DNA from 4 places in the Mesorhizobium sp. WSM4808 genome. Region 1 is predicted to be linked to each of the others. Evidence: riboswitches for the same ligand, from Rfam matches in the RefSeq annotation. Region 1 holds a riboswitch; each other region holds the start of a gene.
The links. Region 1 has a riboswitch for cobalamin ahead of AC0L2U_RS25015 (aromatic ring-hydroxylating oxygenase subunit alpha). Riboswitches for the same ligand answer to the same signal wherever they lie in the genome.
Positions count from the first base shown of each region.

Region 2: linked by a shared signal. The riboswitch ahead of AC0L2U_RS01315 (DUF1636 family protein) and the one ahead of AC0L2U_RS25015 (aromatic ring-hydroxylating oxygenase subunit alpha) in region 1 are both predicted to bind cobalamin.
Region 3: linked by a shared signal. The riboswitch ahead of AC0L2U_RS33025 (ABC transporter ATP-binding protein) and the one ahead of AC0L2U_RS25015 (aromatic ring-hydroxylating oxygenase subunit alpha) in region 1 are both predicted to bind cobalamin.
Region 4: linked by a shared signal. The riboswitch ahead of AC0L2U_RS01475 (CbtB domain-containing protein) and the one ahead of AC0L2U_RS25015 (aromatic ring-hydroxylating oxygenase subunit alpha) in region 1 are both predicted to bind cobalamin.

Region 1 covers NZ_JBVVQX010000015.1:90,899-95,090, forward strand. Annotated here, with positions in the region: gene AC0L2U_RS25010 (FAD-binding oxidoreductase) at 1-869, opposite strand, end outside; gene AC0L2U_RS25015 (aromatic ring-hydroxylating oxygenase subunit alpha) at 895-2,142, opposite strand; cobalamin riboswitch at 2,258-2,459, opposite strand; gene AC0L2U_RS25020 (DUF680 domain-containing protein) at 2,968-3,165, shown strand; gene AC0L2U_RS25025 (DUF680 domain-containing protein) at 3,252-3,452, shown strand; gene AC0L2U_RS25030 (DUF680 domain-containing protein) at 3,520-3,756, shown strand; gene AC0L2U_RS25035 (ABC transporter ATP-binding protein) at 3,833-4,192, opposite strand, start outside.
Region 2 covers NZ_JBVVQX010000001.1:283,082-287,273, reverse strand. Annotated here, with positions in the region: gene AC0L2U_RS01330 (NuoB/complex I 20 kDa subunit family protein) at 1-377, opposite strand, end outside; gene AC0L2U_RS01325 (NADH-quinone oxidoreductase subunit A) at 368-733, opposite strand; gene AC0L2U_RS01320 (winged helix-turn-helix domain-containing protein) at 1,065-2,264, shown strand; cobalamin riboswitch at 2,294-2,497, shown strand; gene AC0L2U_RS01315 (DUF1636 family protein) at 2,537-2,965, shown strand; gene cobW (cobalamin biosynthesis protein CobW) at 2,968-4,020, shown strand; partial or broken gene AC0L2U_RS01305 (cobaltochelatase subunit CobN) at 4,039-4,192, shown strand, end outside.
Region 3 covers NZ_JBVVQX010000037.1:5,235-9,426, forward strand. Annotated here, with positions in the region: gene AC0L2U_RS33010 (D-arabinono-1,4-lactone oxidase) at 1-7, shown strand, start outside; gene AC0L2U_RS33015 (alanine racemase) at 7-1,146, shown strand; gene AC0L2U_RS33020 (AraC family transcriptional regulator) at 1,151-1,984, opposite strand; cobalamin riboswitch at 2,240-2,446, shown strand; gene AC0L2U_RS33025 (ABC transporter ATP-binding protein) at 2,609-3,397, shown strand; gene AC0L2U_RS33030 (ABC transporter substrate-binding protein) at 3,447-4,192, shown strand, end outside.
Region 4 covers NZ_JBVVQX010000001.1:316,772-320,963, reverse strand. Annotated here, with positions in the region: gene cbiB (adenosylcobinamide-phosphate synthase CbiB) at 1-257, shown strand, start outside; gene cobO (cob(I)yrinic acid a,c-diamide adenosyltransferase) at 287-901, opposite strand; gene cobU (bifunctional adenosylcobinamide kinase/adenosylcobinamide-phosphate guanylyltransferase) at 903-1,349, opposite strand; gene AC0L2U_RS01480 (CbtA family protein) at 1,610-2,401, opposite strand; gene AC0L2U_RS01475 (CbtB domain-containing protein) at 2,417-2,596, opposite strand; cobalamin riboswitch at 2,633-2,827, opposite strand; gene AC0L2U_RS01470 (MFS transporter) at 2,893-4,092, opposite strand.

The DNA.
Region 1 (4,192 bases):
TCGGAAAGCGAAAACCGGATCGGTGTCACGGCCTCGACGGCAGCAGCAGCGCCGTCCTCCGCCGGCGGCGAGAACGGCGCCGGGATCTCCTCCACGGCAGGCGCAGCAAAGCTTTCCTGATGGTATTTCGCCATGTCGAAGCCGGCGGCGTCCAGCATGCCGCGCACGGCGCGCATGAAGGGATCGGGGCCGCAGCAGAAAATCTCGCGCTCGCGGAAATCGGGCGCCAGCAATGGCAGCCGGATCGCGTCGATGCGGCCCATATGGCCGAACCAGCCCTCGCGGCTCGACCGCTCCTCGATCATGAAGCCGAGCGACAGGCCGGGCATGCGGCTGCCGAGCAGCTCGAGTTCCTTGCGGAAAATGATCTCTTCCGGGCGGCGCGCACAGTTGACGAAGCCGACATCTGTCCATGGCGCACAGTCGTTCAACCAACGCAGCATCGACATCATCGGCGTCACGCCGGAGCCCGCCGAAATGAACAGATATTTGGCCGCCGGGTGGCTGTGCAGCGAAAAATCACCGGTCGGCCCATAGGCCTTGACGTGCGAGCCCGGCGTCAGATGGTCGAACATCCAGCGCGTGCCGGTGCTGCCTGCCTGCGCCTTGACCGTCACCGCGATCGAGAACGGCCGCGACGGCGAGGACGACAGCGTGTAGGTGCGCATCAGCGGCCCCTCCGATGTCGGCAGTTCCAGCGTCACGAACTGGCCCGGCTTGTAGCGGAACCAGGTCTGGTTGTCGGAGCGGAAGGTGAAGGTCTTCACGTCCGGCGCTTCGTCGCTGACGCCGATCACTTCCAGCACCTGCAGCCGGTCGTTCCAGGGCGTCATCTGGTCGAGATGGCGATAGAGGCCAAGGTCCGTCATCGCATTCATCCTCTTGTCCCCTGAGCTAGGCGACGCTGCGCAGGGCCGGCCGGCCGCCTTCGGCAAGGCGCGGCCCGATGAACGACGCGTACCACTCGACGAACTGGATCACGCCGCCCTCATGCAGCTCCGAATAGGGGCCTGGTTCGTAGGCCGGCGACAGGATGCCGAAGGCGTTTTCCTCGACAATGCGGCGGTCCTGGTCGTTGGTCTCGGTCCAGACATGGGTGAGCTCAGCGAGGTCGTAGTCGATGCCTTCGACCGCATCCTTGTGGACGAGCCATTTCGTCGTCACCGCGGTTTCCGTGGCACTGATCGGCAGCACGCGGAAGGTGACGGCGTGGTCGCCGAGGATATGGTTCCAGGTTGTCGGATAATGATAAAGCAGCAAGGAGCCGATGCGGTCGGTTGAAACGCTGTCGGACAGGTTCTTCTTCACCGCCCGTTTTCCCGTCATGGTGTAGCTGACGGCATCGCGCAGCAGCGGCGCGCGGGTGGCGCGGTACTGCCCTGCCGGATCGATGCGGAATTTGCTCGGCAAGCCAGCGGCCTCGCATTTGGCCCAGTGCGCGACCATCTCGGGGTCGCTGTCGGCGCCGTTGACGCCGGTCACGGTCGGCGCCTCGGGGAAGGTCTTGCACAGCTCAGGGTGATTGGCGACGCAGTGGTAGCACTCGCGGTTGTTTTCCCAGACCAGCTTCCAGTTGCCCTTCTCGATGATCGTGCTCTCAAAGGCGATCTTTGCCTCACGCAAGCGGTGCGGCAAAAGATAGGGTTCGATCATCGCCCGCATCGGCGTGAAATCCGCCGGCTCCTTGGCCAGGCAGATGAAGATGTAGCCGCCGACGCTCTCGCAGGCGACCGGCTTCAGGCCGAAATCACTCTTGTCGAAACCGTCGGCCATCTGGCGGGCAAACAGCAGGCGGCCGTCCAACTCATAGGTCCACTGATGATAGGGGCAGACGAGCTTTGCCGCCGTACCCTTCTCCGTGTTGCACACGCGGCTGCCGCGATGGCGGCAGGAATTGTGGAAGGCGTTGATCTTGCCTTGCTGATCGCGGACAAGGACGACCGGATAGTCGCCGATCTGCACGGTGATGTAGCTGCCCGGCTTCGGCAGTTCGCAATCATGGCCGATGAACAGCCAGTCGCGATACCAGATCAGCTCCATGTCGAGCTTGAAGTAGTCTGGATCGGTGTAGAAGGGCTGCTCCAGTGAAAAGCCTTGCCGGCGCCCCTTCAGGAGCCTCAGCATGTCGTTGCGGATATCCATGTCCTGTCCTCGTTTCTAAGGACTGAACTGGTGGTGATGGAGGAAGGATTGAAACGCAGGCCGGCTAGGTGCCGGACATGCGCTATCCACCTCTTGACCGCCCACCGCGATCAGTCGAGTCTAAAAATCTCGGGCTGGTTTCCGGGCTCTGGAGTTGTCCTTGCGGACCATCGCGACACCTTCCCAGGCAGTTGCCCAGTGGTCTCCCGTTGCGACTTGAACTCCACCACCGTTGCGGGGGCAGCGCCGGATTCTGACCGGCTTCCCAATTCTCCGTCTCGTCGTCACGAAGCGGCACCTGAGATGGTATGATCTAACCACGATCGGGGGCGCGCCGTCGGCATGAAAACGACATCGTATCCATGCGGCGCGACACGGCATGCGAAACGTCACCGCAGATCGTCTGGGGCCGAAATCCCGCCTCCCGGGCGGCCATTTGCCGGCTGCGATCTTCCCGAATCCGACCCTTGGCGGGGGTCAAAAAAGGTTAACGGTTTCGAAAAGTGACTATTAGCTTGACCTAAAATCGAACCGAACGGTTCGTTTCTGTTGACGGTGCGTGCAGGACGGTGTGAACGCCGGGCCTTTGAAACAGTCAGTGATCCATCGGATGATTAAACTTAACATGCTGATATAGAGAGGAAAAATGCCTCTCTAGATTCCCCTGGCACAATTTCAAGGTGTGGATTCATGGTCCACACGGAACAACTTCGTGATTGGAAAAGGCGGGGTTGCCCTCCCACATCGGGGCTGTCCGAACGACGCGATTTCATTTCCAAGACACGCCGCTAGACGGACGGAAAAAGACGATACTGGAGTACAAAAATGAAAAAGATCATTCTCACTGCCGCAGCCCTTCTGGCCATTTCCGGCAGCGCCTTCGCTGGTAGCGACCACTACGGTTCGAACGCCGCGGCAGCCACTGCTGTCGACAGCTCGTACACCGCTTCGACCAAGAAGTCGGAACCGGCTGCTCAGGCGCCGGCCCAGGGTGCTGACCACAACCTCTTCGGCAACAACTAACAGCCGATTCCCAGTCGACGGCGGGCTCGCCCGCTGCCCTGGCGAAATTCAGACATTCGAAATTCAGACATTCAGGAGTATTTAAGATGAACAAGATCCTCATTGCTGCCGCCGCCGTTCTGGCCATCTCCGGCAGCGCTTTCGCGGGCAGCGACAACTACGGTTCGAACGGCGCCAACCAGCCTGCCGCCGCTGTGGACCAGTCGTACACGGCTTCCACCAAGACCTCGGAACCGGCTGCCCAGACACCCGCTCAGGGCAGCGACCGTAACCTCTTCGGTCGCTAAAACCAATTTCGCAAGCGACGGCAGCTGTGTCTGCCGTCTGGCGAAATCCAGAATTCAGGAGACTAAAATGAACAAGATCCTTATTGCTGCCGCCGCCGTTCTGGCCATCACCGGCAGTGCCTTCGCCGGCAGCGACAACTTTGGCTCCAACGGCGCCAACCAGCCTGCGGTTACTTCGGTTGACAGCGCGCATACGAACTCGGTCCGCAACAGCGGTGGCCTCGTCGAGAAGCTGCTCAATTCGTCGGGCGACGTAGAGAAGTCCGCTCCTCAGGGCAGCGACCGGAATCTCTTCGGCCGTTAACAGTCGAAGCTGATCTTCAAAAAAAGAGCGGCGGGCCTGGCCCGCTGCTCTTTTTTGTCCAAGACGCGGTTCTGCCTCAGGCCGCCTTCGCTTCAGCCTCATGAAGGGCAAACGACCGTCCGTCAGCGTCGAAGAGATGCAGGTCCTCGCCATTGGCGCTCAGCCGCAATGTCGAACCGCGCTTGACCTCAACATTGCCGGGCAGCTTGGTCACCAGCGGGAGGTCGGCGCGACCGATGTCGACATAGACCAGCTGAACCTCGCCGAGCTGCTCGACATAGTCGACCGTCCCCTCGAACAGATAGTCCGCGCCGCTGGCGATGATCAGGTCCTCCGGCCGCACGCCGAAACTAACCGCAGCGCCCTTCGCCGAAGCCGGCGTCGCGATCGGCACGGTTGCCTTGCGTCCGCCGACATGGCTGACGACGGTCGGATT
Region 2 (4,192 bases), on a different contig from region 1:
GGCATCTGGTCGTAGACCTTGCGCAGCGCCGGCGCCATCTTGTTGGTCAGCGTGCCGGCGACGATCATGATGTCGGACTGGCGCGGGGACGCGCGCGGCGCGACGCCGAACCGCTCCGAATCATAGCGCGGCATCGAGGTGTGGATCATCTCGACCGCGCAGCAAGCGAGGCCGAACGTCATGAACATCAGCGACCCGCTGCGCGCCCAGGTGATGAGCGCCTCGGTCGAAGTGACCAAAAAGCCCTTGTCGGCCAACTCGTTGTTGATCTCGAGGAAGAAGGGATCGTCCTCCCCCACCGGCCTGCCGGTGTTGGGATCGATAATACCCTTGGGCTTCGGCGCGACGAGGGTGCCTGAACTGTCGTTCAATCCCATTCCAGCGCTCCTTTTTTCCATTCATAGGCAAAGCCGATGGTCAGCACCGCCAAAAACACCATCATCGACCAGAAACCGAGCATGCCGATCTTCGAAAACGACACCGCCCACGGAAACAGGAAGGCCACTTCCAGGTCGAAGATGATGAACAGGATCGACACCAGGTAGAAACGGATGTCGAACTTCATGCGGGCGTCGTCGAACGAGTTGAAACCGCACTCATAGGCGGAAAGCTTTTCGGGATCGGGATTGCGGTAGGCCACCAGGAAGGGCGCGGCCAGCAGCGCCAGGCCGACAACCAGCGCCACGCCTATGAACAGGACGATGGGCAGGTATGAGCTCAAGAGTGCGTTCATGCTCGGCTTTCCGTTGGCGCCAATCCAGTTTGATTACAGCACCGGACCCTAATGCGGAAGCGTGACAGTTTAACCGCTGAACCGTTTTAAGGGCCTATGCTGCAACGCGGCGAGGGTTAGCGCAGCACTTCCAGCGAAGCAAGTCAAACCTTGTTCAAAACACCGACCTGGATGGCATATCGCGGCAAACTGGTCCGATCCGCTCCTGTTTGATTTCCTTCGCTTTTTACTCCACTTTTCTCTCCTGACATGGATGCCGCCAAAACCCTGCTAGCATGGGTTGGAATCAGCCATTCGACCCTCGGTCAAAACACTTCAAAGTGATGCCTGCATGAAGGAAAAGATCTCGCTCCCCACGGCCCGTCGCATCGCGCTTGCCGCCCAGGGGTTTCTCGATCCCCGCCCGACCGGCACGCCCGACCGCCGGCATTTTGCCCGCACCCTCTCCCGCACCGGCCTGCTGCAGATCGATTCCGTCAGCGCGGTGGTGCGCGCTCATTATATGCCGCTCTATTCGCGCCTTGGTCCCTACCCGTTCTCGCTGCTCGACAACGCGGCCGTGACGCGTAAGCGCACGGTTTTCGAATACTGGGCGCACGAGGCTTCCTTCCTGCCGGTGGAGACGTACCCGCTGATGCGCTGGCGCATGCAGCGCGCCGAGCGCGGCGACGAAATGTATCTGGGCCTCGCCAAATGGGGCCGCGAGCACGCCGCCTATATCGAAGAGATTTACCGCCAGGTCGCCGAGCGCGGCCCGATTGCCGCTTCCGCGCTCGAAGGCCAGAAAGGCTCGGGCGGCTGGTGGGGCTGGAGCCACGCCAAGCATGCCTTCGAATGGCTGTTCTGGGCCGGACGCATCACCACGGCGCACCGTCGCGGGTTCGAGCGCTTCTATGATCTGCCCGAGCGCGTGCTGCCGCAGGCGGTCCTCGACCTCCCAGTGCCCACGCCTGAGGACGCGCACCGCGAATTGCTGCGCATTTCCGCCCGCGCCCACGGCGTGGCGACTTCAGGCGATTTGCGCGATTATTTCCGCCTGTCGCCGGCCGATATGAAAGGCCGGTTGGAGGAACTGGTTGAAACCGGCGAATTGCTGCCGATGCGCGTCGAAGGCTGGGACAAGCCGGCCTATCTTCACCGGGATGCCCGCCTGCCGCGCAAAGTCGAGGCCCGCGCCCTGCTGGCGCCGTTCGATCCTGTCGTCTTCGAACGCTCGCGCACAGAGCGGCTGTTCGACTTCCACTACCGCATCGAGATCTACACGCCGGCCGACAAGCGGCAATACGGCTACTATGTCCTGCCGTTCCTGCTCGGCGACAGGATCGTGGCACGCGTCGACCTCAAGGCAGATCGTCCGGCCAGCGTGCTGCGGGTCCATGCGGCCTACGCCGAGCCCAAGGCGCCACCTGAAACCGCTGCAGAACTGTTCGAGGAATTGAAGCAGATGCAGGGCTGGCTTGGCCTTGAGCGCATGGAAGTGACCCCGGCCGGCGATTTGGGTCCGGCGCTGGCCGACATCGCCATGTCGTAAGCTCGCGTTGACACCGCCGCTCGCAAAAGCCTAAATCCGGTTCAGATGGTCTCTTGCCCGCAACGGCAAGAGCTAAGAGGGAATGCGGTGCGGGGCAAAATCCCAAATCCGCGGCTGTCCCCGCAACTGTAAGCGAAGAGCCAAGGCCGAAAGCCACTGGGAGTTCCCGGGAAGGCGGCTACCCAAGGCGATGACCCGCGAGCCAGGAGACCTGCCGTCTGCGACTTTAGAATCCGATCGCCCGGCGGGTTTCCGGGCAAGGAGCCCGATCTTTGGACCACGACAGCAGTTTTTCGGCTGGCACAGCGGATATTTCGTCCGGCCATGATGATGCCTTGGCCGGCGTCACCATCATTGTCTGCGCCTCCTGCCGCAATGAGACCGGCTCCGACGCCCATCCCCGCGCCGGCGAATTGCTGGCGGAGGATACGCGCCGCGCCGCATCTGGCGACGACATCCGCATCCGCAGCGTCGAATGCCTTGGCAATTGCAAGCGGCGCCTCAGCGCCGCCATCCTGCGCGACGGCTGCTGGAGCTATGTCTTTGGCGACCTGACCGAGACCAGCGGCGCCGACCTCGTCACCGGAGCCAAGCTCTTCGCCACCTCGACGGACGGCCTGATCCCGTGGCGTGGCCGTCCCGATAGCCTGAAGCGCGGCCTCGTTGCCCGCATCCCTCCCCTCGACCTGCTGAAGGACTGACCATGACTGCCCCAGATTCGTCTGCGAACCTCTCCCGCGTTCCCTGCACCGTCGTCACCGGCTTCCTCGGCGCCGGCAAGACGACGCTGGTCCGCTATCTCCTGGAAAACGCCGGCGGCAAGCGCATTGCCATCATCGTCAACGAATTCGGCGACATCGGCATTGACGGCGAGATCCTGAAGGGCTGCGGCATCGACACCTGTCCGGAGGAAAACATCGTCGAACTGGCCAATGGCTGCATCTGCTGCACCGTTGCCGACGACTTCGTCCCGGCGCTTGACAAGATCCTGTCGCTGACGCCGAGGGTCGACCACATCCTGATCGAGACTTCGGGCCTGGCGCTGCCCAAGCCGCTGGTCCAGGCCTTTCAATGGCCGAGCGTGAAGAGCCGCGTCACAGTCGACGGCGTCATTGCCGTGGTCGACGGCCCGGCCTTGGCCGAAGGCCGCGTCGCTAACGACATGGATGCCCTGCAGGCGCAGCGCGCCGGGGACGAGACGCTCGACCACGACGACCCGGTGGAAGAACTGTTCGAGGACCAGATCGCCTGCGCCGACCTGATCATCCTGTCGAAGAGCGACCTGATGGACGCCGCCGGCACCGCCCGCGCCAATGCTGTCATTGGCGAACACTCCGCCCGCGCCGTGAAGATCGTGCCGACGTCGCATGGCAAGGTCGATCCCTCGGTGCTGCTCGGGCTCGGTCTGGCCGTCGAGGACGACATCCAGAACCGCAAGTCCCATCATGACGGCGCGTTCGACCACGAGCATGACGACTTCGACACCTTCATCGTCGACATTGCCTCGATCGCCAATCCGGACGAGCTGGCAAAGCGCGTCGCCACCGTCGCCGAAGAAGAGAACGTGCTGCGCGTAAAAGGCTTCGTCGAAGTCGGCGGCAAGCCGATGCGGCTCTTGCTGCAGGCCGTCGGGCCGCGCGTCAATCATTACTATGACCGCGCCTGGACCGCGCAGGACGACCGCCGCTCGCGTCTCGTCGTCATCGGCCTGAAAGGGCTGAACCGCCCGGCGATCGAGCGTATACTCGCCGGCTGATTTCGGACACGGGTCGCGATGCACATCCTCACCACGACATCCGCCTCGCTCGACGACCTCGCCGAGCCGGTCGATCTGCGGCAGACGCCGGCGGATATCGTGGCGCTGTCCTTCACCGACAGCGACCTCGCCGGACTGGCGGCAGCCTGGAAGGCCGATGCCGGCCGCCTGC
Region 3 (4,192 bases), on a different contig from region 1:
CGAATGATGACCACCTATTTTTCCACCCTCTCGGATGCGCTGAAGGAAGCCGGCATCTTCCAGCCCTGCCTGCTGCTCGATCGCGACCGGCTGGACAGCAACATTGCCCTGGCGAAGGGGAGAGTGGATCCCGGCCTGGCCGTGCGGCTGGTCGACAAATCGCTCGCCTGCATGCCGCTGCTTGCGTATATTGCCAAGGCGCTTGGCAGTGAGCGCTTCATGACCTTCCACCCGCCGATCAGCGAGGCGGTGCTGAAGGCGTTCCCGGATGCCGATCTGCTCTACGGCAAGCCGATGCCGATCGGCGCGGCAAGGGCGGCGCTGGTGAAAGCCGATACCGACTGGTCGCGCGTCTGCTGGCTGATCGACAGCGAGGAGAGACTGGCGGAATATGGCGCCCTCGCTGGCGAACTCGGCATCGGCCTGCGCATCGCTTTCGAGATCGATGTCGGGCTGCATCGCGGCGGTTTTGCTGATCCCGCAGCCTTGTCGAAGGCGTTGAGCGCGTTGCCGGCCCGGCTGCATTGCGAAGGCGTCATGGCCTACGAGGCGCATGCGCCGCTCATCCCCGGCCTTTTCGGCGGACCGGCAAAGGCATTGACCAAGGCGTCGGCGCAGGCTGCGGCATTCGTCGCCTGTCTCGGCGCCGACCAGCGCCGCATCCTGAACATCGGCGGCAGCAAGACCGCGCTGCTTCATCATGGCGGCGCGGCCAATGAGGTCTCGATGGGCTCGGCCTTTGTGCTGCCCAGCGACTTCGATACGCCAGGCCTCGACGGCTTCCAGCCGGCGGCCTTCATCGCCACGCCGATCCTGAAAATGGTCGAGCCGATGCTGCCCGGCCCGCCGGCCGTCACCCGCCTGCTGCAGGCGCTCGGCCGGTTCCCGCGCAAGGGTTGCTACCTCTATGGCGGCAAGTGGATGGCCGAGCCGGTCTTCCCAGAAGGCATGAAGGCGAACGGGCTGCTCGGCCTGTCCTCCAACCAGCAATTCATGGGCTTGCCCGCCGACGCGACCGCAAAGCCCGGCGACTACGCGTTTCTAAGGCCGACGCAGAGCGAAGCCGTGCTGCAGCAGTTCGGGTCGATCGCGGTGTTTTCCGGCGGCCGGATCGCCGATCGCTGGCCGGCGCTGCCGATGGCCTGACCGACTACGCCTTCACCGGTATCCATATCTCCAGCCCGCCCTTGCCGCTGCGCGGGTCGAATTCAGGGCCGTAGCGTTCGAATTCCGGCGCGTCCGCGATCTCATGCCCGGAGGCCGGCAGCCATTTGTTCCAGATCGTGTTGACCGTCCGGCGGATGGTCGAGATGTGTTCGCGGTGGGCAAAGACCGCATATTTCTGCGCCGGCACCCGCACCCGGTAGAAGTCCCTGGGCAGGTCGGAGAAGTCAGACACTTCGACGCCGGCGATGTAGTCGAAATTGCCGGCATCGTCGCCGTTGACGCAGACGCCATAGGCGACGTCGCCGGTCTCGCCCGGAATGTTGCCGATATAGGGGCCGAAGCGCTGCCACTGCATCGGGATGGCGGCGCTGGTTTCGCAGCTGTAGCGTTCGCCGAGGCCGGCGATCAGGAACGGCCGGCTGGTCTCGAAACGCGGCGGTTCGAGATTGGTGAGGAGGGACTGGTCCATCAGGATCGGCTCCACGAGGTCGAGCTTGTCGAGTGTGCCCTGCGCGCGCACCAGTTCCGGCGTGGTGCCGAACTGATCGCGGAAGGCACGGGTGAACGCCTCATGCGAGTTGTAGCCGGCGTCGAGCGCGACGGCGAGGATGTCGGGCGCCCCGCCCGCCAGCTTGCGCGCCGCCTCGGTCAGCCGGCGTGAGCGCATGTAGCCCATCACCGACCGGCCGGTGGCGGCGCCGAAGGCGCGCGTCACATGAAAACGCGACACGCCGCTGCTTTGCGCGACATCATCAAGCGAGATCGCCTCCGGCAGATGGCTTTCGACGAACCACAGCGCTTTCTCGGTCGGGTCCATTTTCTCCTCGCATTGGCCAGATCATCCTGCCGTTTCCTGGCACGGCCAGTTTGATCGAAATTGCGCATCCCGTGCAATCTGCGCCGATGCCGGTCGCCATCCGGCCAACCGCCCCATGAGCTTTCGCTTGACAGCGACCGGCGTCATCTCTTAGGTATGTTATATTATTACATAAAGAGAGCATGCGATGCCTGTTTCCCTTAGCTGGCCCACCACTCCGTCCGAGAAATCCATTGCGAAGCGATCGGCGCAAATCTACGCTGAAGCGGTGATGGTCCCCGAGTCGAAAGGCGAGGGGTGAAAAGGGAACGCGGTGAGGCCTGCTCAGGTCGAGACCGTGGCTGCCCCCGCAACTGTAAGCGGCGAGCAAAATCCGTGAATGCCACTGGCCGGCAAGGCTGGGAAGGCTGGATGGCGCAACGACCCGTGAGCCAGGAGACCTGCCATCACTGAGTTGACCGGACGGGGTGTGCCGGGAGGAAACACGAATCCCGGTCTTGTCGGCCGGTTCGCCAGCTTCCTTCCGTCGCCAGTTTTGGAAAGTGACGGAAAGTTGGACGGCTCCATCCATCGCATCGTCGTATATACGCTTTGCCGTCCCGGCAAGCCGGCGGGCAGCAGCCGATGACCGTAGCGCTTCTCGAAGCCCGTGACCTCTGCGTCACGGCGAATGGGCGGGATCTGGTTCAGGCGGTCAGCTTCTCGGTGGCCGCCGGCGATCGCCTTGCCATCATCGGTCCCAACGGCGCCGGCAAGACGACGCTGCTGCGCATGCTGTCGGGCATGCTGCGTCCGAGCTCCGGCGAGGTGAAGCTCGGCGGGCGCCGCCTGGACAGGATTTCAGCCGCCGAACGGGCGCTGCACATTGCCGTGGTCGGCCAGACCGACCAGCCCGATCCGCGGCTGGCGGTGATCGACTATGTCGAGCTTGGCCGGGTTCCGCACGCCGGGCTGCGGCGCAGGAGCGAGGAGCGCGAGATCGTCGTCGATGCACTGCGCCGGACCGGCCTGCTGCCGCTATTTGGCCGCACCATCGGCTCGCTGTCGGGCGGCGAGCGCCAGCGCGCCCAACTTGCGCGCGCCATCGCCCAGCAGCCAAAAATCCTGTTCCTCGACGAGCCGACCAACCATCTCGACCCGCGTGCCCGCGGCGAACTGCTCGACCTCGTGGCAGGCTTCGAGATGACGGTGATCGCGGTGCTGCACGATCTGGCGCTGGTGGCACCGTTCGCCACCAGGGTGGCGGTGATGAACCATGCCCGTCTGCAAGCGCTCGCCGCACCGCGCGAAGCGCTGACCCAAAAGCTGATCCGCGAGATTTTCGGCATCGATGTGCTGCGTCTGCGCCATCCGACCGAAGACCGCGAACTGACGGTGTTCGATGTGCCGAACCGTGCCGCGCCGCCGACGTGATTGAAGCCATTTCGTAGTCGACCCAATCCCATCCACAAGGAGCAAACCCGTGAAACGCTTGGCCTTTTCGCTTGTCTTCTCGCTGCTGGCCTCGACAGCCCTGGCCTTCCCGGTCACGGTCGACAGCTGCGGCAAGCCGCTGACCTTCGATGCGCCGCCGAAGCGCGCCGTCATCCAGGATCTCAACATGGCCGAGATGGCTTTCGCGCTGAAACTGCAGCCGTCGATCGTCGGCCTGACCGGCATCACCGGATGGTACAAGGTGGGTCCCGAATTCAAGGCCGAGCAGGGTTCGATCCCGGAACTGGCGCCGAAATATCCGACGCTCGAAAACCTCGTCGCGGTCGAGCCGGATTTCTTCTTCGCCGGCTGGTATTATGGCATGAAGCCGGGCGGCGAGGTGACACCCGATACGCTTGCCCCGCACGGCATCAAGACGCTGGTGCTGACGGAAAGCTGCGTCCATCTCGACAAGAGCCGTCCAGCCGCCTCGATGGACCTGCTCTATGGCGACGTCGAAAAGCTGGGCAAGATCTTCGGCAAGGAGGCCGAGGCGGAGAAGCTTGTTGCCGGCTGGAAGACGCGGCTCGCCGACATCACCGCCAAGGTCGGCAACGGCAAGGCAACGCGAGTGTTTCTCTATGATTCCGGCGAGGACAAGCCCTTCACCGCAGGCAAGTTCGCCATCCCCAGCGCCATGATATCAGCCGCCGGCGGCGACAACATCATGGCCGACATGGACACCAGCTGGGGCAACACGGACTGGGAAACGGTGGCGTCGCGCAATCCGCAATT
Region 4 (4,192 bases), on a different contig from region 1:
TGTGGCGCGACGCGAAAAAACACCGCTCACCCAATGCCGGCTGGCCGGAAGCGGCGATGGCCGGTGCGCTCGGCCTGGCGCTCGCCGGGCCGCGCAGCTACGGCGGCGTGCTCGTGGACGACGTCTTCATGGGCGAAGGTGGGCGGCGCGAGGCCGACAGCGTCGACATAAGGCGAGCGCTGAAACTCTATCGCGTCGCCGACTATCTGCTGATCGCGCTGTTTGGGTTGGTCGCGGTCATGGTCATCGTGGCGTGATCTACTTCACCCTGGAGGGTAAGAAACGCTCAGAACTCGATCCCCTGCTGCGCTTTCACGCCTGCGGAAAAATGGTGCTTGGTCACGCCCATTTCGGTGACGAGGTCGGCGGCCTCAACCAGCGCCGGCTTGGCGTTGCGGCCGGTGACCACGACATGCAGGCCCTCACGCCGCGCCTTCAACGCCACAACCACTTTGTCCAGGTCGAGATAATCGTAGCGCAGCGCAATGTTCAGTTCGTCGAGCACCAGCAGGCTGATCGACGGATCGGCCATCAGTTCGAGCACCTTGGCCCAGGCGGCTTCGGCGGCGGTGATGTCGCGCTTCAGGTCCTGCGTTTCCCAGGTGAACCCCTCGCCCATCGCGTGCCAGACGACGCGGTCGCCGAAGGCGGCGAAGGCGTCCTTCTCGCCGGTGTGCCACTTGCCCTTGATGAACTGGACGACGCCGACGCGCTTGCCGTAGCCGAGCATCCGCAGCGCCAGGCCGAAGGCAGCCGTGGTCTTGCCCTTGCCGGGACCGGTGTTGACGATCAGCAATCCCTTCTCGACCGTCTTGCTCGCCACCTCGGCATCCTGCACCGCCTTGCGCTTGGCCATCTTGGCGCGGTGGCGTTCTTCGTCCTTATCGTCGATGTCGGTCATGTCATTTCACCTTGAGCGGCAGCCCCGCCACCATCAGCAGCACCATGTCGGCGACGGCGGCGACCTGCTGGTTGAGCCGGCCGGCGGCATCGCGAAACCGGCGCGCCAGTGCATTGTCCGGCACGATACCTTGGCCGACTTCATTGGATACCACGAACCATGGCCCGCGCGGCCGCGACAGCACCTCCGCCAATCGCCGGCATTCCAGCTCGAAATCGTGTTCAGCCAGCATGTGGTTGGTCAGCCACAGCGTCAGGCAGTCGACAAGCACCGGCCGATCCTCCGGCAAGGCGGCAAGCGTACCGGCGAGATCGAGCGGTGCGTCGATGGTCGTCCAGCCTTCGCCGCGCCGCGATCGGTGCAACGCGATGCGTTCATGCATCTCGTCATCATAGGCTTGCGCCGTGGCGACATAGATCCAGGGAGGCGGCAAGGCGGTCGCCAAAATTTCGGCGTGGGGGGGGGGGGGGGGGGGGGGGGGGGGGCGGGGGGGGGGGGGGGGGGGGGGGGGGGGGGGGAGGGGAGGGGGGCGAGGGGGGGGGGGGGGGGGGGCCGCCCCGCGGGGGCCGCCCCCCCCCCCCCCCGCCCCCCCGGCCCCCCCCCCCCGCCCTCCCCCCCCCCCCCCCCCCCCCCCCCCCCCCCGCCGGGGGCCGCCGCCCCCCCCCCCCCCCCCCCCCACCGCCGATGAGGAAGGTCAGTGTCTTGCGATCAGGCAAAGCTGTCGCGCAGGCTGGTCGCGGTGCCGGTGAAGCGGCCACGCACCACACCGACGACCGCGCCGAGCACCAGCCAGAACACCAGATTGGTCACGGTCACCGCCACCACGAACTGGTGATGCAGCCCTTCCGGAATCGCCGTCTCGTAACTGCCGGGCTGCGGCGCACCGACAATATGCGGCGCGACGATCAGCAGGACGGCAAGGATCGCCAGCGGCAGCGACTTGCGGAACGCGATCAGGCCGAGACCGGCGGCGGTTGCCGCCACCGTTGCCCACCACCAGATCTGCCGCTGGGTGAGATCGGCGGCCGGCATGGCCGGCAGTTCCGGCGGCAGGCCGAGGCCAGGCGCCAGCGTGAACACGGCGAAGCCGGCCAGGCCCCAGAACACGCCCTGGCGCCAGCCACCGATGCCGCCGGCGAATTCGGAGACCGCGACCAGGATCAAGGCGAAGCCGATGCCGGTGACAATGTTGGCAAGCACGCTGAAGGCGAAACGCTCGAAACCCTCTGCCGGCGCCCAGCCTTCGTCTGCCGGAGCGGCTTCCGCCGCCGGGGCAGCAGAGCTCATGGCATCTCCCGCCGGTGCAGTTGTGCTCATGGCATTGCTATCCGTTGCGGCCGGAGCGGCATGGTCATGGTGATGCCCGCCGCCCGCCTGTTCGTAGACTTCCGCCTTCAGGATCAGCGGCACGGTGGCGTAGGCCTGCAGGCAGGCGAGGACGACGCCGGCCACGAGCCCTGCGATCGCCGCGATGAACACGACGTTGCGAAACAGGTTCATGATGTCAGCCCCTCGTCAGTGGCAGGGAAACGCCATCGAATGGCGATAGTCGTGAGCCGCATTGTGGACCGCATCGATATGCGAGAAGCCGACAAAGCCCATCACGAAAATGCCGAGCAACGCGGCAAGCGCGAGCTGCATGAGGCGCGACTGCGAGGAGACGGAGGCGCCGAGGGAGACGGAAGCGGTAGTCATGTCTTGTCCTTTCGCCCTCCACCCGAGGGCATCGAAGTCAGTTTCCTGTCGCCGGCAGGTCTCCTGGCTCACGGATCAGCGTCCTTCCCCACCTTCCCGAAGAAAATCTTCAGTGGCATATGGAGAGGACTACCGCACACAGTTGCGGGGGCAGCCACGGCATTGGGCAAAATTCGCCCTCACCGCATTCCCTCTTGGCTCCAAAATGGAACCGGCGACACCGGTGACTATAGGCAGAATCCTTGCTTCCGGCAAACCAAATTCCGCCGGTGACCATTGCGAATGCGCCATGAAGGTCAAAGTGATTTCGGCAGATAGCGCCACGTCACAAAGCCGCAGACCGCCGCCAGCAGACCGAGCGTGACGAACACCGAGCCCAGGCCGAAGACGGCCAGCGCCACCGAATAGACCAGCGGCGGCGTCAACTCGGAAAAGTCGAGATAGGTGCGGTAGACCGCTGCCATCTGAGATCTTTCATAGGAGCGCACCGAGCGCATGAAGGCGGTCGAGCCGAGGGCGTCGAGCGCAATGGTGAAGAAGGCACCGCAGAGCAGGAAGGCGCCGGTAAGCAGCGGCACGGTTTCGCCGACGAAGCCCGCCGCCAAAAGCGCGGCCGACATGGCGAAATAGGCAAACGTCATGGTCCCGCGGCCACCAAAGCGCTTTCCTGCCTTGCCCCAGAAAATCGCCATGAACAACAGCGCGTTGCCGGCCGAAACCAGCAGGCCGCCGGCCAGCTTGCCCTCGCCTGTGATGACCATGAACAGCGGCCCATAGACGAAGAACGTCGTCCAGAAACAGGAGCGCCCGAAAGCGATCAGCCAGGCCAGCCTGAGCCTGGGCTGCGCGACGAAGCGGCCGATATTGGCGAGCGGATTGACGGGGCGCGTCTTGCCCGGACGGATAGACTGGTTGTCGCCGAGGCGGTAGGTCCAGAACAGCGCCAGCAGGGCAAACGCGAACACCGCGACCGTACCGTGCGCGGCATAGATGCCGAAGCGCGTGTAGAGGAAGATGCCGAGCGTCGGCCCACCAGTCCAGGCCAGCATCGACCACGCCATGCGCAGCGATTCGGCCTGCATGAAGTCGGTCTTGCGGATGTGGTCCATGATGTAGAGGTTGAGCGTGATCGACAGCGCGCTGGCGCCCATCACCCGGCACAGCATGCCGGCCAGTTGCCCGGCAAGCGTGTCGGTAACGAAGAACAGCGAGCCGACGGCCAGCAGGCAGGCGCCTGATGTGTAGACCCAGCGCCGGGCAAAACGGCGGATCAGCATCGGCATGAACAATGTCACCGACAGGCCGAGCATCGCCACCACGGTGTAGAGCATCGACACGATCTGCTCGTTGTGCAGGATCTCGTAGGCCTGGATCGGGATGACGCTCGACACCGTGGCGCGGGCGAAGGATTCGACCGCATAGAGCGACGCGAAGGTGCGCGCGTCCGCGGCCTTGAGAGCCGGCAGCCAGATCGGATGGCGCACATGGGTGGACATTGCTTTCCCCGAAGCAGATTCACCGGGTCAAATCTGACTTGGCGATCCCAGCGCCAATAAGAGGAAACCGACGCGCATCCGGCAAAAGCGAAGCCGGCCA